Regions from separate parts of the Raoultibacter phocaeensis genome, predicted to be linked through region 1. Evidence: riboswitches for the same ligand, from Rfam matches in the RefSeq annotation. Region 1 holds a riboswitch; the other holds the start of a gene.
The links. Region 1 has a riboswitch for glycine ahead of FJE54_RS04955 (alanine/glycine:cation symporter family protein). Riboswitches for the same ligand answer to the same signal wherever they lie in the genome.
Positions count from the first base shown of each region.

Region 2: it holds a riboswitch for glycine, as region 1 does, so the genes downstream of both, gcvT (glycine cleavage system aminomethyltransferase GcvT) here and FJE54_RS04955 (alanine/glycine:cation symporter family protein) in region 1, are expected to answer to the same signal.

Region 1 is NZ_CABDUX010000001.1:1,250,099-1,260,842, forward strand. Features, by position in the region: gene FJE54_RS04935 (hypothetical protein) at 1-114, shown strand, start outside; gene FJE54_RS04940 (hypothetical protein) at 245-1,735, shown strand; gene FJE54_RS15965 (hypothetical protein) at 1,931-2,188, shown strand; gene FJE54_RS04945 (heavy metal-binding domain-containing protein) at 2,205-2,762, shown strand; gene FJE54_RS04950 (SHOCT domain-containing protein) at 2,775-3,971, shown strand; gene FJE54_RS04955 (alanine/glycine:cation symporter family protein) at 4,042-5,544, opposite strand; glycine riboswitch at 5,671-5,765, opposite strand; gene FJE54_RS04960 (MarR family winged helix-turn-helix transcriptional regulator) at 5,940-6,404, opposite strand; gene FJE54_RS04965 (radical SAM protein) at 7,041-8,318, shown strand; gene FJE54_RS04970 (molybdopterin-containing oxidoreductase family protein) at 8,791-10,744, shown strand, end outside.
Region 2 is NZ_CABDUX010000001.1:499,420-510,163, forward strand. Features, by position in the region: gene kdpA (potassium-transporting ATPase subunit KdpA) at 1-1,544, opposite strand, end outside; glycine riboswitch at 2,360-2,440, shown strand; gene gcvT (glycine cleavage system aminomethyltransferase GcvT) at 2,593-3,759, shown strand; gene gcvH (glycine cleavage system protein GcvH) at 3,856-4,227, shown strand; gene gcvPA (aminomethyl-transferring glycine dehydrogenase subunit GcvPA) at 4,309-5,727, shown strand; gene gcvPB (aminomethyl-transferring glycine dehydrogenase subunit GcvPB) at 5,724-7,172, shown strand; gene FJE54_RS02095 (lipoyl protein ligase domain-containing protein) at 7,176-8,438, shown strand; gene lpdA (dihydrolipoyl dehydrogenase) at 8,456-9,850, shown strand; gene tsaD (tRNA (adenosine(37)-N6)-threonylcarbamoyltransferase complex transferase subunit TsaD) at 10,040-10,744, opposite strand, start outside.

The DNA of each region.
Region 1 (10,744 bases):
AACCTGAGTGTTGACATGACGGTTGAAAAAGGTGAGATCGATGGGACGTTCTTGAACAAGTATTCGACTGCGGCCACGAAAGCATTCGGGATCAAGTGGACGGTCGGTTTCTAATCGCGTCAACTACGCTTGAAAGGCTCGAGCTTCATTCATGACGAAGCCATCATCTGGCATAGTACGATTTCGCAAGGCCGCGCTCTTTGGGGGTGCGGCCTTGGCCCTTTGCTTGTCGCTGGTATTCGGTATGCTGCGGCCTGCTTCCTATTCGTTTGCGGCTTCGGAAACCGTTTCTGGCGAAGATCTTACTTCGTCAGAAACGGTTTCTGAAAAGGCGCCTGAGCCTGCAGAATTTGGCGGGCCCTTCGCTGCGCCGACGGCTCCTGCTGACGATGTGGACAACGTCGTCGTTGGGACGACCCCGACCGACCCCGCCACTCCCAATCCTGCCGATCCCCCTGCGGAGCCATCGGTTCCCGAATACGAGAAGGCCTGGTTCATCGGCGCAGACGAACCTTCGACGGTCGTGGCTGAACTGTGGGTTGACGGCACGTTTGTGGTCGATGGGGCGGGGGCGGTGCGTTCGTTCGACAACGCCGGGGACGTTCCTTGGCTCGCGGCGGGCGTGGCCGAAGATATCGAGCGCGTGATATTCGCCGATAAGGTTGAAGCCGAAAGTCTGGCTCACTGGTTCGAAGGCTGTTCGAACCTGAGCGAAATCGCAAACGTGCCAGCAACGACCAAAGACCTTACGCGCACGTTTTACGAGTGCCCGAACCTTGTCGAACTGCCGGACGAACTCGCGTTTGCCGACGACGCAATTCTCGAGGAATGCTTTGGGTTCGCCGAACCAAGCGAGGAACCGCTGGTCACGATCTACCGTGGTGCAAACAAGAACGTGCTCTCGTACGCATGGGAGGCCGATGGGCGCGTGCTCGTCAACCCCGATGCACCGCAGCCGCCGCTGGTTGATCAGCCGGAGGATCCCGAGGCTTCCACGGAAGAATCCGAGGGCGAGCAGGCGGGTGAATCGGCAGGAGAATTCGAGAACGAACCTGCGGACGGGCTCGAAGGCGAATCGACAGGCGGGTCTCAGGACGAGCCTGCGAACGATCCAGCGAACAAACCGTTGGGCGAACAGGCGAGCGATCCTGCAGAAGATACGGCGAGCGAACCGAATGAAGTTCCGTCGGTTGACGACGCAGAACCTAATCCGGCGACGTCGGCAGGGGAGGCGGTTAACGAACCCGACCCTGCGGCGCCAGCGGAACAAGCGGTTCCCGAACCTGATCTTGATTCCGAGTCAGCCTCATCCGAAGAACAAGCCGCCCAAATCAGTATCACCATTCCGTCATCGGTGTCGATGACGCTGGGCGAGGGCGGCCCGAACGCGGCCACCATCCCCGTCATGGCCGCGAATCACTCCGACCGCGTTGTGGCTCTTACCGGCGCGCGACTTAAGCGGGCGGATATGGATATGTCAGGCGGGGTGTGGGCGCTTACAACGGAAGACGGTGCGACGACGTTCGTGCAAAACGCTCGCTTCACGCCGCTCGGCCTCGAGGTGTCGTTCGATCAGCCGGTCGTTCTTGCAGCGGGGGACGGAGGTACCCAGCTCGTGTGGCATGGCACCTTCACCGATTACGGCATGAAAAAGCTGTTGAATGCCGTGGTTGCCGCAGGCGATGCCGGGTTTACCTACGGCTCCATGATCTGGATTGTGTCTGCTGTGTCTTGAAACTGCCATCCAGAATAGCGCAAAGCGTTGCTCTTCAGTTGAGCCTAGCCGAGCTCGCAAGCGAATCCGACTGCCCCCGCTTTCTCATTGCAACACCCCGAAGCATTCACATCTTCCCTATGCTAAAGTGTCTTCATCCGGAAACGCAGACCGGCGGCATCATGCCGGCTTGCAGCAATCAGGGGAACGGCGCGCATGAAAATGTTGGTATGCGAGAAGTGCGGGAGCACCGAAATCATCGAGGTCAACGGCTACAGGATGTGCTGTTATTGCCGAACCAGATACGCGATTCAGCAGTCGGATGCACCGCCGCGCACCTCCCACATCGCGTTGCACGATGACATTGCGCGGCTGCTCCAGAAGTGCAGAGAGAACCCAGCTCAGGCGAGCCGGTACGCCAACCTCGTACTCGACATCGACCCAAGCAATGCAGAGGCGCGCTGGTATTTGTAGACGAAGGCAGGCATCCATGTATCTCGACGATTTTGCGGCAATGTACGGGTTCGACGTCAACCAAATCGAGGCGTTTATCGCCGATGCGGGCTTTGAGATAAAGCCGAGCTTTACCAGAAAGACCATCCGGGATTCCGATGTCGGGCCGATCGTGAACGGTTTTCACCGGCATCTCGAGCAGCAGGCCGAAAAGCAGAAGGCGATGGCATCGATACTGATCACGTCCGGCTTCGGGTTCGACGGCTATACGATCAAAAAGTACTCGGGCTACATCTCGGGCGACGATGCCGTGCAGGTTGATCGCGGAAAAATCGGGTTGTTCAGCCAGGGCACCGATGTGAGCAGCGCGCTGATGAGCTCGATCGTGCATATTCGCAGAAACGCGCTCGCGGAGCTCAAAGAAGCTGCATACGAGCTGGGGTGCAACGCGGTGATCGGCGTCGATTTCGATTACTTGACGCTCGAGCCCGAAACGGTGGGCACGGCCGGGCAAACGGTTTACCTTCCCTACGTATTCGGGGTTACCGCGAACGGGAACGCCGTGGTCATCGAAAAAGACTCGCCAGGGAACTAGACAGGGGGCATCATGGGCTTCTTCAAGGCTTTCAGCGGAGCGCTCGGCGGAGCGTTTGCCGATCAATGGAGGGATTTCTATACGGTGCCTGCGGGGCTATCGGGAACCGTGGGAGTATGTTCGGCCGTCAGAAGCGGTGCGGATGCCCAGCGCTCCTCGAACACCAGCGGAAGCGACTACGTCATCACCAACGGATCCCTCATCCTCGTCCCCGAGGGATTCGCGCTCATCACGATGGAGAACGGTGCGGTAACCGGGTTCGTGTCCGACCCCGGAGGGTATCAGTGGACGTCCGACAACATCAACGCACGCTCGTATTTCGCCGATTCGGGTTTTGTGGACGCGATCGTCAAGCAGTCATGGGAGCGGTTCAAATACGGCGGTCCGCCTGCTGCGGCGCAGGTGGCCCTCTTCGTGAACCTCAAAGAGATTCCCAACAACAAATTCGGCACTCAGAGCGAAATCTACTTCGACGACGCGTACCTCAACACGCAGGTCGGCGCGAGGGCTCACGGAACGTATACGTTGAGGATCGTCGATCCCATCCTGTTTTTGAAGGGCTTCGTGCCGGTTCAGTACTACGCGCCCGGTGCCTTCCCCTTCTACTTCACCGATTTCAACAACGCCGCTGCGAACCAGCTGTTCTCCGAGGTGGTCGGATCGCTCGCGGGAGCTTTCAGCGCTTACGTGAACGCAAGCGGCAAGCAGCACAGGATCACCGCCATCCAGAGTGATTCCGTCGGATTCGCCCAATCGCTCTCGCAGGCGGTCGAACAGGCCTATCACTGGCGATACGACAGGGGATTGCAGATCGTCAAGGCAACCGTCATGGCGATCGATTACGACGAGGGCACCAAGGCACTGCTCGCAAAGGTACAGCAGGCCGATGCGCTCATGGGGGCGCGAGGCAACGCCAATTTGCAGGCGTCGTTCGCCGACGGGCTGCGGGCCGCGGGCGAGAACCCGGACGGCGGGGCTTTGGGCATGGGCTTCATGGGCATGGGCATGCAAGCGGCCGGCGGTGCGGCCGGGGCGATGCAGCAGCCGAACCAAGCGCCGGGGTATTCGGCAGTGCAACCGTCGCCGACCGACGCTGCATCGGGGGAAGATCCCTACGAGCGGCTCGCCAAGCTGAAGAACCTGCTCGATCAAGGTGTGATATCGCAAGAAGAGTTCGATGCAGCGAAGGCAAAGGTGCTCGACGGGTAGCGTGCTGGCGGCGCACAAGCCGGAGCACCCATGCGTCGCATAGTCGCTCCGGCCTTCACGCTCGATGCCCCTAGCGCTCCGTGATCGGATCGATGGGTGGGATATCCCAGTTGTCACCGGGCAGGTGCGGCTCCATGTGCTCTTCGTCGCCGGCGGCTTTGAGGCGCGCGAAGTAATCCTTCGTCTCCTTCGCCACCACGCCCGAGAGGGCGATAAGGGCGATCATGTTCGGGATGGCCATGAGGCCGTTGAAGATATCGGCGATGGTCCATACGGCGGCTACGGTCATGTAGGGGCCGATGAACACGGCGGCGATGTAGAGCCAGCGATACACCTTGACCGAGTTCATGTTGCCGTTGCTGAAATACTCCAAGCAGCGCTCGCCGTAGTAATCCCAACCGAGGATCGTTGTGAAGCCGAACAGCACGAGGCACGCCATAAGCACGAACGATACCACCTCGGGCGGAACGAACGGCAACCCCGCTTGGAACGCTGCCGTCGTGACGGCCGCTCCCTCGAGGCCAGGCACCTGATAGGCTCCCGTCATCACGAGCGCAAGGCCAGTCATCGAACAGACGACGATGGTATCGAGAAACGTGCCGGTCATCGAGACGAGGCCCTGGCGCACGGGCTCCTTGGTCTGCGCAGCCGCCGCGGCGATGGGGGCCGAGCCTAAGCCCGCTTCGTTTGAGAAGATGCCGCGCGCGATGCCCTTCTGCATGGCGACGATGATCGCACCGAGCATGCCGCCTGCAACCGCTTGAAGTCCGAACGCGCTTTCGATGATCGTCATGAACGCACCGGGCAGCTTATCGAGGTTCGTGAAGATGAGCACGAGCGAAAAGCCCACGTAGACAACTACCATTGCGGGGATAACGCGCTCGGAAACCTTCGCGATGCGTTTGAGCCCGCCGATCACGACGAGCCCTACGAGCACGGCGAGCACGAGCGAGCCGATCACGGTGGCGATGGAGTAGTCCATCCCGAGAATGCTCACGGTTGCTGCCTTCTCGGGATCGAAAAAGCCGGTGATAGCCGTTGAGATCGAGTTCACCTGCGTAAACGTTCCGATGCCGAACAGACCCACGCACATGCCGAAAAACGCGAAGATCTTCGCGAGCCAGCGCCAGTTCTTGCCCATGCCACGTTCGATATAGTAAAACGGACCGCCGAGTACGTGTCCGGTCTTCTTGTCGACGCTGCGGTACTTGACGGCGAGCAGCCCCTCGGAGAATTTGGTCGCCATGCCGAACAGCGCTGCCAGCCACATCCAGAACATGGCGCCGGGGCCGCCTGCGACGATGGCAGTCGCTACGCCCACGATGTTACCCGTTCCGATGGTGGCTGAAAGTGCGGTGCACAACGCGCCGAAGCTGGAAACTTCGCCTTCCCCGCCTGTTTCGTTCTTTACCATGTAGCGCAGGGCGCGGGGGAGTTGACGGAACTGCACGCCTTTAAGACGTACGGTTAAGAGGATGCCGCCGAACAGGATGAGCACCATGAGCGGGATGCCCCATATCCAATCGTCGATGACAACGAGTGCCGAATTGATTGTGTCGAAAAAGCCTTCCACCGGTTTTCCTTCCTTCGTATGCCGAACCAGGCACCGCTTCTGCGAAACCCGCAGATGTGAGAAGGCGATTGGAAGGGAAAGCGCAGGCGTGCGATGCGCAGGAAGCGAACGCACGCGTCAAGCTTAAGCTCATGCTCTGTCCTTTTGCCTGAGAGTTTCGGCGTTTCCGCCTTGCCCCTTCGGCACCCGGGTCGAACCCGGAATTCTCCAGAGGCCCCTTCTCGCCCTGTCTCGCATGGATTCAGGACGCATCAACGGGGTGACGCTATGAAGTTGTGTAGACGCATTGTAGCAGGTACCGAACGGGTTGTGAACAGGTCATCGTTCGGGGGGGATCACAGGCGAGTGCAAGCAGAAAACAAGCGCGACTGCTGGCAGGTGCCGCTTCGGTTCGCTCAAGCCGAGCGCGAAGACGTTTTCTCCTCGATGAACGTTTCGGCGTTTTGCTTGAGGCGGTCGAGTACGCTGAGAAACGTATCGATATCCGCTTGCTCGATGCCGTCGACAAGCTGCTCAGCTGCTTCTTCGGCAACGGGCTCAACGTGCTTGAGGAGATCCCGTGCTTGGTCGGTCAGGGTGATCACGTGCGCGCGCCGATCGTTCGCATCGCGGGTGCGCACGATGAAGCCCTTGCGCTCGAGCGTATCGAGGTACCGGGTAATGGTTGCCTGTTCCTTACGCGTTCGCTCGGCAAGCGCTCGTTGCGAGAGGGCGCCAGCGCGGTCGAGCTGGTTGAGGAGGTTCCACTGTCCAGGCGTGAGATCGTACTGCTTCAGGGCCACTTCGAGCGTACGATGCGTCAGACGCTGAGCATCGTAAACCTTGTACCCGATAAACTGATTGTGCTTGCCAACCATCATGACCTTTTTTCACGCGAGCCGCTTGACGGCAACGAGGTTATCCGCTCGGCAAGGGTTTCTGAGGCAAAACGATTGTCGGGGAATACGTACCCCATCAAGTAACCATAATCGAACTTGCGCCGTCAAGCGGTGACCGCCTATATCGGCCAAAAATCCATGCGGGCGGCACCCGCAAGGTGAAGCTGCGCAGGCGGCTTTCCATTGGGATCGGATGCCCGAAAGCTCGCTGGTGCGCGATCGTGCGAAAGCGGTTTTCCATTGGGCGGATGCCCGAGAACTCACAGATGCACGATCGTGCAAACTCGGTGCGCGCAGGGTTGTGAACGGCATGAGAAAGATTCGGTCTCATGCGGCTTAGTGGCGGCATTGCCGCAACGATTTGAGCGTACGTGGTTTACCATATACGGGATACGTGCGGCTGTATGCGCGGTGCGAAGGTGCGCTCGGGCAGATGACTGTTACATGCTAACGAGGCGATGTGGACGCAGTCGGACGTGATGGCTGAGTTTGAGTCTGGGGTACCAGATTCAAAGCACAGCCGAACCGCGCCGCTGCTGTTCAGGCGAGAGCGCAACTGCTAGGGCGTCTCAGGCGAAGCTGTCGTGGTCAGCGAGGCGCAAACCGTTGGGGGCTCATATGGATTTGAAGACATACCAGGCTGCGTTTACCGAAGTCGCTGCCGAATACGAACGTACCGTGTCGTCGTTCGGCCTCGCCTTCGAGCGAGAAGAATCGCAGCCGCGCGGCAAACGGTTCGAAGACCCTACCTGGGCGTGCGAAAACTGCGGCAAAAGCCTTATCGGTGGCAACGGTTGGATTTCTCCCGGATGCATCGCGTGCCGGACGGGCGAGAAGACGGTGACGTTCTTCATCTCTCTTGCGTGCCCTAAGAATTGCTATTTCTGTTTCAATCCGAATCAGGAGGATTACGAGCGGTACTGCCGCACGGATCGGGATGCGCTCGGCGAGCTCGAAGGAGCTCATGCTGCGGGAGCGCGCTTCGATTGCATTGCCCTGACCGGGGGAGAGCCGATGCTGCATTTCGAGAAGACCCAGGCGTTCTTTGCCCGGGCGCACGAACTGTTTCCCGATGCCCATTTGAGGCTTTACACGAGCGGATACGACCTCGATGCCGCTGCGATGGATGCTTTGAAAGGAAGCGGGCTGCGCGAAATACGATTCAGCGTGAAACTCGAAGATAACGAGCATGAGCGACGCATGGTCGAGGAGCGCATCCGCATCGCGGTCGATCATATCGAAGACGTTATGGTGGAAATGCCGGTTATCCCCGGCGCCCTCGACGAGATGAAAGATCTGCTCGTAAAGCTTGCTCGTTGGGGCGCGAAAGGCATCAATCTTTTAGAGTTCTGCTTTCCGCTCAACAACGCCGATGCGTTCGCCGCGCGCGGGTTCGATCTGCGCAGGCAACCGTTCGATGTGCTGTACAACTACTGGTATGCGGGCGGCATTCCCGTGGCGGGCAGCGAAGCGGAGGCGCTCGAGCTGCTGCGTTTCGCTCGCGAGCGCGACCTCGATCTCGGCGTGCACTACTGCTCGTCGGACAATAAGAACACGGGCCAGCTTTTCCAGCAAAACCGGATGCTCGGACGTTTGCAGCATGCGACAGGCCGCTACCTCGAATATCGGTTCGACGAAGAGGACTACCTCATCAAATGCGCGAAGGCGTTCGGTCCTTCGGTGGGGGCCGTGCAGCGCGCGCTCGGCGATCTCCTAGCCGACGATGAGATGCGCACATCACTTGAAGGCGGCGTATTGAGCTTTCCCGATGGGTGCGTGGACGAAATTGTGCGCTGCGTGCCAAATGCCGAGCTTGGCATCAGCCTCAATGTGCTCGAAGCATCTCCCGAGGACGTGAGCATGCGCGAAGTGGGCATCGAGGCCGTAAGGCGCTAGCCTTTCGTTGCGGGCATCGTCACCGTCAACGTGTTCGGCAACGCCCATTAACGGTCCCAGGTGGGACGAGTGAGGACAGCAAAGAAGCAGTTCGAAAACTCGTCGTTGGGTGCGGGACAACAATCGTGCCATATGGCTTGATTTCTGTCCCGCTGCTCCCACCGCATTTCGGCAAACGAACGTCGCTTTCGTGTAACTCCTGTTCAGAGGCGTATACCCCTATTGTGAGGATATTGTTCACCGTTGAGATCAATGCCATATGGCACGATTGTTGTCCCGCGCAGGCCCGCCGACTCGCCTCCGCCCCTCCCTCCTCGTGGCACTTGGGCTCACTAATTATCCCTAAAGTAGAATAAAAATACATATTGCACTAATAGTTTCACTAAATATAATTAGCATGACAAGTATAAGTCCACTAAGCATGAGGGAAGTGGACGTGCTTGCGCAAGGCAGGAGCAATAAAGGAGGAGAGATGTCATTGAAGATGAGTCGCCGCGGCTTCTTGAAAGCCTCGGCGGTGGCTTCCGCTTCGACGTTGTTGCTGGGCTCAATGTCCCAAGCAGCGTTCGCTGAAGATGAAGCCGCCACCACCTCTGCCGACGACGTCCAGAAGATTCCGAGTGCGTGCCGCCAGTGCTACGGCCGCTGCGCGCTGTTCGGACATGTGAAGGACGGGCGCTTGGTCAAGATCGAGGGCAACCCCGATCTGTTTTCGGAAGGGACGCTGTGCTCGCGCGCGTTCGCCATTCCCCAGGAGATCTACAACCCGCTGCGCGTGCGCTACCCGCAGAAGCGCGTCGGCGAAAAGGGCTCAGGGCAGTGGAAGCGCATCACGTGGGAAGAGGCGTACGAGGAAGCGGCCGAGCGTTTCACGAAGATCGGCGAGGAGCACGGTTGGCACACGATCGCCCACCAATACGGTACCGGCCGCGACATGCTGCAGTTCCAGGCCATCAACAAGCTGTGGCTCGAACTCGGCTCTACGGCTACATTCGGCGTGGGCAACCTGTGCTGGGTCGGGTCGTACTTCACGAGCCAGCGTTTGTACGGCGATGAGACACAGTACACGGGATGGGACGGCAACAATACCGATTGCATCCTCATCTGGTGCCGCCAGGAGCGCAGCCGCGGCTACTACGACTGGCTCACCGTCAAGCGCGCGCAGGAGCGCGGTGCGAAAGTGATCTGCGTCGATCCGCGGTTCACGTGCACGGCGTCCAAGGCCGACCTGTGGCTGCCTATCCGGCCGGGTTCCGATATGGCGCTCGTGCTCGCCTTCGTCAACGAGATCATCCATTCAGATAAGTGCGCCGAAGATTTCGCGCGCTACTACACCAACGCCCCGTTCTTCATCGACGAAGACGGCACAGGCTACCAGCTGCGCCAATCGATGATCGAGGAAGGCGGCTCCGACGAGCTGTATCCCGCATGGGACGAGGCACACGACCAGCTGATCTTCTGGTCGGGCGACTGGCAGAACAAGCAGGAGCTTGGCGGGCCGAAGGCGTTCCAGTGGCTCGATGCTCAAGGCAATATCGTGGCCGATGCGAAGCCGGCGCTTACGGGCAGCCGCGAAATCAACGGTAAAACGTATCGCACCTCGTGGGACATCCTCGTTGAGCACGTGACGCCGTGGACGATCGAGCGCGCGGCCGAATTCTGCGAGCTTGACGAAGATCGCATCCGCGAAGCCATCCAGATATACATCGACGCGAGCCCTGCTGCATGCTTCTGCCGCGGGCAGAAAGTCGAGTTCTCCATCAACACATCGGGCATCTCGCAGGCGTTCACCATCATGATGGCGCTCGCAGGCAACTTCGACACGAAAGGCGGCCAGAATATCGGCCGCGAGCCTGCTACCGGCTACGACTCGTTCATGTTCGACGTCGTACCCAACCAGCAGGGCCGCATGGGCAAACGTCGTCTGGAAACCGCGAAGAACATCAAGAAGCTCTCGGTTTGCCAGAACACAGGCTACCAGCAGATCCTCGTGGCGGACGACGCAACGGGAGAACTGAAGGAAACCACGCAGAACTCCGGCGGCCAGGTCATCTATGGCCAGCAGGGCGGCTTCGGTGCGGCAACCACGAAAGCCATGGCCAAAGGCGACCCGTTCCAGATCTACGGCTATTGGCAGCAAACGAGCGAACCGATCCTCTCCATCGAGGGCGGCCACGAGATCGTCGAAGGGTTCAAGAACCTCGATTTCTTCGTGAACGTCGACATCTACATGACGCCGTCGGGCGAGCTCGCCGATATCATCTTGCCGGCAGCCCATCCCAACGAGGTGGATCGTGTCGAGTGGGCTCACTCGGGTCACGGCTATCCGACGAGCCATACCTACCTCATCCGCCAGCCCTTCCATGCGCCGCTCGGCGAGGCGAAGGACGATATGGACATCTGCTTCGAGTTTGCGAAGTACATGG
Region 2 (10,744 bases), 750 kb from region 1:
AGCACCACGTTGATGAACGGCGTGTTCGCATTGAAGCCCGCGAATGCCGAACCGTTGTTGCCGCCCGCAGAGGTGGCCGCGTACAGCACTTCGGAGAACCCATGGGCACCCGGATTGTTGAGGCTTTCCACCGTTGCCGGATCGAGGCTCATGGCCGCCGATCCCACGAGGATCACAAACGGAGTGGTGATGCAGAGGATTACCGCCATGCGCATCTCCTTCGGCCCGAGCTTCTTGCCGAGGTATTCAGGCGTGCGTCCGACCATGAGGCCCGCAATGAACACGGTGAGCAGCACGAACCCGATGAGGGAATACAAACCGCACCCCACACCGCCGCCGACCACTTCGCCGAGCTGCATGAGGATCATGGGCACCATACCGCCGAGGGGCGTATAGCTGTCGTGCATGGAGTTAACCGAGCCGTTCGATGCGGCGGTGGTGAACGCCGCCCACAAGGACGAATCCGTTACGCCGAAGCGCGTCTCCTTGCCCTCCATGTTGCCGCCCGATTGGCCGCCCGTGCCCATGTAGACCGCACCGTCTTGAGCAAGCTGAGGCGTACCCATCTGCTCGAACACGCCGATCGCCACAAGCGAGCCGACGAGCAGGATGAACACTGCCGCGAACACTGCCCTGCCCTGCTTGCGATCGTTGACGAACCTCCCGAAGCTGAAGAGAAGCGCGATCGGCACGAGCAGAAGCGCGATGCACTGGATGAGATTCGTGAGCGGAGTCGGGTTTTCAAGCGGACTCGCTGAGTTGACGCCGTTGTAGCCGCCGCCGTTCGTACCGAGCTGCTTGATCATGACCTGGCTCGCCTGCGGGCCCATGGGTACGATCTGCTTGTCGACGATGTCGACGGCAGCCGGATCGTCAGCCGCTACCGCATTGCCCTCAGCATCGATGCCGACCGGTTCCACGAGATCGACTTCCTGGTAGTCGGAGAGGTTTTCTGGCATACCCTGGGCAATGCCGACGACCGACATGACCAAACACAGCGGGATGAACAGGTACAGCACGCCGCGCGTGACATCGACCCAGAACGATCCGAGACCGGGGCTGTTCTCGGCAACCATGCCGCGGAACAGCGCGAACAGCACCGCCATGCCAACGGCGGGCGTGACGAAGTTCTGCACGGTAAGGCCGATCGCCTGCGAGAAGTAGCTCAAGGCGCTTTCACCGCTGTATGCCTGCCAATTCGTGTTCGTGACGAAGCTGACCGCCGTGTTGAAGGCGAGATCCCACGAAAGCCCGGGCAATCCTTCGGGATTGAACGGCAAAAATCCCTGGCACATGAGAAGAGCCATCAGCACGATAAGCGAGATCGCCGAGAACAGAAGCGCGGCGATCAGGTAGCGCTTCCAGTTCATGTTTTCTTTTTTGTCGACGCCGATGATGCGGTAGAGAACACCTTCAACCGGGCTGAGCACGCGGCCGAGCACCGTTTTCTCGCCAGCCATCACGCGATTGATATAACCGCTCAGAGGAATGGCGAGCGCAACGAGAAGCGCGAGGTAGATCCCGTATTCCAGCAGGTTTTCCATCACCTCTCATCACCGCCTTGCAAGAGCACGTAAAACAGATAGAGCATCGCGATGATGCTGAGCACGCCGATGATGCCGGCAACCGTTTCCATCTCGTTCCAACCTTTCCGAAGTTTCAATCTTGCGCCCGGGCAGTGTGCACACGGGTGCCCGGGCTGAAACCTAGGGTAGTCCGACGCGCATTAGCACGACGTTAAGGTCGCAGGCATCGTATTAAGATGGCGTTAAGACGGTACACGCGCCCGCCAGGTGGGTGGCGGTGCGAGCGAGTTGCGGGTGGTGGCCCGGCGAGTGACGCGCCGAAGCGAGGAGCTGGGAGTCTCGCCAGCACCCGATGGAATCCTGGCCATGAAGCTCAACTGGCAATGGCTCCAAAAGGCATCCCTTTCATGGCCATGTATGTTCCCGAATTCTTTGAATCCGGCACAAAATTGGAGGTTTGACAATTATGTAATGAAATACATAATAAATTTTGTTTACAAAGCCAGAGAAATGCCTGGTCGCAAAATTTCAATGCGTCCAAACTAAAAGAGAAGGTATTCTATAATTGTCAAACCTCCAATTTTGTGCCGTAATCTCGGAAACCCGGAACACAAAAGCCACGCGGTGCGTGCTCGCAGCGGCCGCCATCGGAGCCCACCTGCTACCGCAATGCCGTTGCTTTTTGGGGCCCTCGATAAAACACCCCCTACTCGAACAACCGCCCATGCGTAACCGCGACACGCCCGATCATCCGTGTAACCCGCCGTTCGCGAGACGGCGGGTTACCCCGCAGTACGAGGCCATGCTAACCTGTTCGCGCACGAAGCGTTTGGATGACGATTCCGGGAGATACCCGCCACCATGTGGGAGCCGAAGGGGCAGAAACTCTCAGGCAAAAGGACTGGAATCCGACAAACCTCTGGAAAGCCGTTCGATCGGCACCGAAGAAGCAAGCTCTGCGGCTCACCCGCAGGGTTCATCTTTCAGGTAAGCGGACAGAGGCGCGCACGGGGCGAATCCCCGAGCGCGCCTTTTTGCATCCGGCAGACGATCTGGAGGACGGCTTATGGACCAGCATGCAGAAAAACCGGCACCCTCGCACGACGCTCGACCTTCGACCGATAGCACAGGCGCGCAGCAAGGAAAAGACCACAGAACGCCGCTCTACGATTCCCACTTGGCTGCCGAAGGCAAGATCGTACCCTTCGCCGGCTACCTGCTTCCCATCGAATATCCTACCGGGCTCATGAAAGAGCACCTCGCCGTACGCAACGCATGCGGGCTCTTCGACGTGTCGCACATGGGCGAGGTGCTGTTCGGGGGTCCGGGCGCCCTCGCTACGCTCAATCACCTCATGACAAATGATTTCAGCAATATGGCAATCGGACGCTGCCGTTACACGGCGCTGTGCTACGAAGACGGCGGCATGGTGGACGACCTTATCGTATACAAGCTCGGCGAAGAGCGCTTCCTCGCCGTAGTGAACGCCGCCAACAAGGACAAAGACGTCGCATGGATGTCCGACAACCTGCTTGGCGAAACCGAAATGCGCGACCTCTCGGACGACATCGCCCAAATTGCCGTACAAGGGTCGCTTGCTCAAAGCATCCTCTCACGGGTGGCCGACGAAGACGGTTTACCTGCCCGATACTACACGTTCAGCGAGCACGTCTCCGTTGCCGGATGCGACTGCCTCGTCTCGCGTACCGGTTACACCGGCGAAGACGGTTTCGAGCTGTACTGTGCGCCGACCGATGCGCCCACGATTTGGAGTGCCCTTTTAGAAGCAGGCGCAGGTGACGGACTTATACCGTGCGGACTCGGCGCACGCGACACGCTACGTCTCGAAGCGGGTATGCCCCTGTACGGCCACGAAATGGACGAGACGGTCGATCCTCTCGAAGCCGGCCTCGCATTTGCCGTGAAATTGGATAAACCGCAGTTCATCGGCAAAGCCGCTCTCGTTGCAAAAGGCGATCCGGCTCGGATGCGCATAGGGCTCGAAGTAACCGGTCGCGGCATTATCCGCGAGCACGAACCCGTGCTGCTCGACGACGTTTGCATCGGCACCACCACTTCGGGCACGTTCTGCCCCTTCCTTAAAAAGGCGTGTGCAATGGCGCTTGTCGATACCGGCTCGGTTGCCGTCGGCGACGAGGTCGAAGTCGAGGTGCGCGGCCGCAGGGTCGCAGCCGCCGTGGTACCCCTGCCGTTTTACCAGAGATCCCGATAGTTATCGCACGCGAAAGCGTACGCCCGCCGAAGAAGTGCGCGCGCGACCGCTTGGAAACCGGAGCCGGAAATCCGGCAACACGACGAAAGGAACACCATGAACCATCCCTCAGACCGCATGTACACCGATACGCACGAATGGGTCGCCGTCGACGGCGAGAACGCAACGATCGGTTTGACCGATTACGCCCAGAAAGAGCTCGGCGATCTCGTGTTCGTCAACCTGCCGGAAGTCGGCGACGAAGTGACGGGTGGCGAATCGTTTGCCGACGTCGAATCGGTTAAGGCCGTTTCGGAGGTCATCAGCCCCGTTGACGGCACAGTCGTCGAAATCAACGAAGAGCTCCTCGACAATCCTGCCCTCATCAACGAAGCACCCTTTGATGCATGGCTCATCCGCGTCGAGCCGGCTTCTATCGCCGTCGCCACGATGGACGCCCCCGCCTACGAGGAGCTGTGCTCGCAGTAAGGCGCGCGGCGGCGAGCACAGAGATGCTCATGCTTCCCTGCACGACGCCAGCCCAACCGATCAAGCAGAAAGGTGCATCGCATGGGAACCTACCTACCATCGACCCCGACCGAACGCGAGGAGATGCTCGGCGACCTCGGCTACGCGTCGATCGACGATCTCTACGCTGGCGTGCCGCAAGAGGCCCGTGTAGTCGAGCTCGCCTTGCCGGATGGCCTCACCGAATTCGAAGTGCGTGAGCGCATCGCTGCCCTGGCCTCCCGAAACACCGTGTTTCGTTCGATATTTCGCGGTGCAGGGGCATACCGTCGCTTCATTCCCGCACTGGTGAAAACAGTAACGACGAAGGAAGAATTCGTAACCGCCTATACGCCTTACCAGGCCGAGATCAGCCAAGGGGTGCTGCAGTCGATCTTCGAATACCAATCGATGGTGTGCGAGCTCTTCGGCATGGACGCCTCGAACGCCTCGCTCTACGACGGGGCGACCGCTGCCGCCGAGGCGGTGTTCATGTGTCAGGACCGCAAGCGTTCGGCAGTCGTAGTATCTGAAACGGTAAACCCCCAGACGATCGAAACGGTACAGACGTACTGCGCAAGCCGCAACGTCGAGGTGCGCATCGTTGCCGCACGGCACGGAGCAACCGATGTGCAGGCGTTCGCAGATGCACTCGACGATGCGACCGCGTGCGCAATCGTCCAGCAGCCCAACTACTTCGGAATCCTCGAAGATACGGGCGCGCTCATCGAACGCGTGCACGGATCAGGTGCGAAAGCCATCGTTTCGGCCGATCCCGTATCGCACGGCATCCTCGCAAGTCCCGGTGAACTCGGAGCCGACATCTGCGTAGCCGAGGGGCAGTCGCTCGGATTGCCGCTTTCGTTCGGGGGTCCGTACCTCGGGATCATCGCCTGCACGAAGGCGCTCATGCGCAAGCTACCCGGCCGCATCGTCGGCCAAACCGAAGATGCGCAGGGCAACCGCGCGTTCGTGCTGACCCTGCAAGCGCGCGAACAGCACATCCGCCGCGAGAAGGCTTCGTCAAACGTGTGCTCCAACGAAGCGCTCTGCGCACTGGCAGCAGGCGCGTATCTGGCCTCGATGGGCCCGACAGGACTTGCTCGGGCGGCCCAGCTCAGCTGCTCGAAAGCTCATTACTTAGCCGAACGCTTGGAAGAGATCGGGTTCGGGCTTTTGTGGGACCAGCCGTTCTTCCACGAGTTCGTCACCACCTGCCCGATCGATGCCGGAACGCTCGAGGCTTCGCTTGCCGATGCGGGCGTGCTGTGCGGATTGCCCGTGAACCTTCCGCCCGATGCCGCCGCTTCGACAGCCGTAGCAGGCGCAGAAACCAGCGACGACCCCGAGATCTTCCAAAGCGCCGCATGCCCCGAACCCGACGACTCGCCCGTACAGGGCATGCTATGGTGCACCACCGAAGTGAATACGAAAGCCCAGATCGACGAACTGATCGATCTGGTGAAGGAGGTCCTGCGATGAACGTGGTATTCGAGCTTTCCAAACCGGGCCGCGCCTCATCGCTGCTGCCGGAATGCGATGTGCCCACCTCCCTTCCGAATGCGACCTTCTTGCGAAACACCGCGCCCGCGCTTCCCGAAGTTGCCGAAGTCGACCTCAACCGCCACTACAATCATCTCGCCGACGAAGCGTTCGGCGTGTGCGACGGATTCTATCCGCTCGGTTCCTGTTCCATGAAGTACAATCCGCGCATCAACGAGGAGCTGAGCGCGCTTCCAGGCTTTTCCGACATCCATCCGTTGCAACCCGAGAACACGGTTCAGGGCGCACTCGAGGCCATGGCGCTCACGTGCGATGCGCTCGCTGAGATAACCGGTATGGATGCCGTCACACTCCAGCCCGCCGCAGGCGCGCAGGGAGAATACGCAGGGCTGCTGCTTATCCGCGCCTTTCACAAAGCTGCAGGCGACGACGCGCGCACGAAGATCATCGTGCCCGACTCGGCGCACGGCACCAACCCCGCAACCGCTTCGATGGCTGGGTTCGATACGGTCAACGTCGCCTCGAATGCCGAAGGCGGGGTCGACCTCGAGGCGCTGCGCGCAGTCGTGGGGCCCGATACGGCAGGGCTCATGCTCACTAATCCCAACACGCTCGGCTTGTTCGACCCCAACATCCTCGAAATCTGCGAGATCGTGCACGAGGCGGGAGGGCTGTGCTACTACGACGGTGCCAACCTCAACCCCATCATGGGCATCGTAAGGCCGGGCGATATGGGGTTCGACTGCGTGCACCTGAACCTGCACAAAACGTTTTCGACACCGCACGGGGGAGGCGGCCCCGGCTCGGGCCCCGTCGGCTGCAAGGCGCACCTGCAAGACTTCCTGCCCTCGCCCATCGTCGTTGAGAAAGACGGCGCATTCGCCTTTGAGCGACCCCGCCATTCGATCGGGCGTATGAAATCGTTCTACGGCAACTTCGGCGTTGCGATTCGCGCGCTCGCCTACATGCTTGCACTCGGCAAGGAGGGCATTCCCGAAGCAGCCCGAACCGCCGTGCTCAATGCGAATTACCTCATGCGCAAGCTGGACGATCTCTACGCCATGCCGTTTTCCGGCCCCTGCATGCACGAATTCGTCATGGATATCGGACCGCTCAAAGACGAAACGGGCGCAAGCGCTCTTGACGTGGCCAAGCGGTTCCTCGATTTCGGGATGCACCCCCCAACCATGTACTTCCCGCTCATCGTGCATGAGGCGCTCATGGTGGAACCGACCGAGACCGAAAGCCGCGAGACGCTGGATGCAGCAGCCGAGGCGTTTCGCACGATCTGGCACGAGGCGCACGAAAGTCCCGGCGTGCTCGCCGAGGCACCCCACACGACGCGCATCGGCCGCCCGAACGAGGTGCAGGCCGCCCGCTCGCCCATCGTGCGCTGGAAGCCCGAATCCGGCGAGGGGGAGTAGGCTGTGTCCGCACCCGCGAGCGGCGATGCTTGCACACGTGTAACGCTCACCGAACCCACGCGTGCGAACAGTGCTGTGTTTGCACGCGTAACGCCCACCGAACCCGCCCTCCGAACTGCGCGCTTGCAGCCGCTCTTCCTCATCAGCGAGACGACCGATCCGTTCGCGAACATCGCCTGCGAGGAAGCGCTCATGGATGCTGTGCAGCCCGGAGAATACCTGCTGTTTCTCTGGCAGAACGCCCATACCATCGTGATCGGCCGTAATCAGAACGCGTGGAAGGAATGCCGTGTGGCCGAGTTCGAAGAGGATGGCGGCACGATCGCACGTCGCCTTTCGGGGGGCGGTGCGGTCTATCACGACACGGGAAACCTCAATTTCACGTTCATCGCCGCGGACGAGGACTACGATCTTGCAATGAACATGCAGGTTATCTGTGATGCCGTACGATCGTTTGGGCTTGAAGCCGAGCTTTCGGGCCGCAACGACGTCACCATCGATGGTGCCAAGTTCTCGGGTAATGCGTTTTACCGGTCGAGCGGGCGTCGTTGCCATCACGGCACGCTCATGATCGATGTCGATACGGCTAAGCTCGCCCGCTACCTCAACCCCGATCCGAAGAAGCTCGCAAGCAAGGGGGTTGACTCCCTTCGCTCGCGTGTTGCGAACCTGTCCGACCTTTGCCCGCGCATTACTGTCGAGTCGCTCTCCCTTGCACTCATCGAAGCGCTGACGACCGCCTGCGGCAAGCCTGTGCCCTCAGAGGTCTCTCTACCCGAAAGTGCCATGCTATCAGCGCACGTCGCTGCGTCCACCGACGGTCAAACCGCACGCGTTGCCTCGCCCGCGCACATCGCTACGCCTGCGCCTCCCTTCCTTCCCGCGCGATTCCTCTCACCCGCGCAGCCTTTCCCCACCAAGCGTCTCGATGAGGCCGATGTGCAAGCGCGTGTAGCACGGCTTTCCGCGTGGGAGTGGCGCTTCGGCAGGGCGATCCCCTTCACCCACGCCTTCGGCGAGCGCTACGCATGGGGCAACCTCGATGTCGAGCTCGTCGTGAACCGCGGCGTCATCGATACGGCTCGGATATCCTCCGACGCGCTCGATGCCGAGCTCATCGCGGGGCTTGCCTCAGCGCTCGAAGGCTGCCGATACGACCGTGCATCGCTGGAAAATCGACTGATGGGCATCGAAACGGAAACACCCGACCAACAGATGATGCGGGCAGATTGTTCCGAGCTCATTTGTGGAGGATTCTACTCATAGACCGAAAGGACAATCTCATGGCCCATCACGAACTCGTTATCATCGGCGCAGGCCCAGGCGGCAATGCGGTCGCACGTGAAGCTGCGCGCCACAACGTGGACACCGTTCTCATCGAGAAATCCGCACTCGGTGGCACGTGTCTCAATCGCGGGTGCATCCCCACGAAAACGATCCTGCACACGGCAAACCTCTTCCACGATGCCGCCAACGCACATGACATGGGTTTGCGCATCGAAAACGCTTCCATCGATTTCGACATACTGCGCTCCCGTAAAGAAGAAGTCGTCGAGCGCCAGAACCAGGGACTTGAAACCTCGTTCGACAAGCTCGGAATAACGGTGCTGTACGGTACGGCGTCGACTTCGGGACCCGACCGCATCGTCGTCGAGCTCGAAGACGGCACAACCGAAGAGCTTTCGGCTGACACCCTCGTCATTGCTACGGGCACGACCCCCGCCATGCCGCCGATCGACGGGATCGACCTTCCGGGCGTGTACGATTCCGACGAGATGCTCGATACGGTTCCCGAGCTCGACAGCCTCGTCATCGTGGGCGGCGGCTTCATCGGCATGGAGTACGCAGGCATCTACCTTTCGTTCGGCACGAAGGTCACCGTAATCGAGGCGGACGACCGCGTGCTTGCCACCATGGACAAAGAGCTTTCGCAGAGCCTTGCGATGGTCATGAAGAAACGCGGGTGCGATCTGGCGACCGGATCGCGCGTCAAGGCCATCGGGCAGACCGACAACGGCCGCCTATCGGTGTGCTACGAAGACGGATGCGGTGAGGCCCACACCGTCGAGGCAGCCGCCGTGCTGGTGGCAACCGGACGCGAGGCTTCGTTCGATGATCTGTTCATAGACGGATTCGAGCTCGATCTGGACCACGGCCATATTGCGGTCGACGACCATATGCGCACCTCGGTCGAAAACGTGTACGCCGTCGGCGACGCGACGAACGTGCAGCCGCAGCTGGCGCACTCCGCTTCCGCTCAAGGCACGATCGCCGCGAAGGCGATTTCAGGAGAACCGTGCGCGATCGACCTTGCCGTCGTTCCGTCATGCGTGTACACTACCCCCGAAATCGCAACCGTCGGCATAACGACGGCCGATGCAAAAGACGCAGGTTCAAGTTCCATCGGCAAGTACACGCTTGCGAGCAATGCGAAAACCGTGATCGCCGATCTGGACCGCAGCTTCATGAAGGTGATCGCCGACCAGGACGGAAAAGTTGTGGGAGCACATCTCATGTGCGGGCGCGCCACCGACATCATCGGCGAAGCAGCCTCCGCCATCGCAAACGGGCTCACGATCGAGCAGATGGAAGCCGTCATCCGTCCCCATCCCACCTTCGAGGAAGCGCTCACCGACGCGTTCGCCGCAACGCGGGCGAAGCGGGAGGCATGCGCCTAGCCCGAGCACCCGAAAGCCATCGGAGATTTTGGGAGCACAAGGGCAAGAGCACAAGGGGACGGTCCTTCTGAGGGGACACAGAGGGACGGTCCTTCTGTGTCGCGGATCCACCCTATTCATTCTGCGATGTTCGATGAAAACACAAAGAGAGGAACACAAAAGGACCGTCCCTTTGTGTCCTTTCCTCCTTTAGTACGGCTCGTCGATGTTTACGTGGGCATGCGCATCGGCATCGAGGCCGAAGAATTTCTTCGCGCGGAAGCGATCGAGCGCCACGAGCGCGATCATGCCTGCGTTGTCGGTGCACGCGCTCATCGGGGGGAGCGTCAGGCACACGCCGAGCTTCTCGCACAGCGCCGCGTATGCTGCGCGCAATGCAGGATTGGCCGCCACGCCGCCGCCGAGGCAGAACTCCTTCGCACCGGTAAGCTTGAGCGCCATCTCGGCCTTCGAAACCTGTACATCGATGACAGCCTGCTGAAACGACGCCGCCACATCGGCCTTGTTCACTACGCGCCCCGCCGCTTCCTCGTTGTGAAGATACGTAATGACGGCGGTTTTGAGACCGGAAAGCGAGAAGCGAAGATCCCCCGAGTGGAGCATTGCCCGCGGGAAATCGATGGCGGCGGGATCACCCTGGGCAGCGAGCTTCGAGATGACCGGCCCGCCCGGATACCCGAGGCCCATGGCCTTCGCCACCTTGTCGAACGCCTCGCCCACCGCGTCGTCGAGCGTCGAGCCCATCGTTTCGTACTCTCCCCACGCCTTCACGTGCACGAGCATGGTGTGGCCACCCGAAACAAGCGACACGACGAGCGGCGGCGTGATGTCGGGCGTGGCGATCTTGTTAGCGTAGATATGTCCTTCGAGATGGTTTACGCCGATGAACGGCAC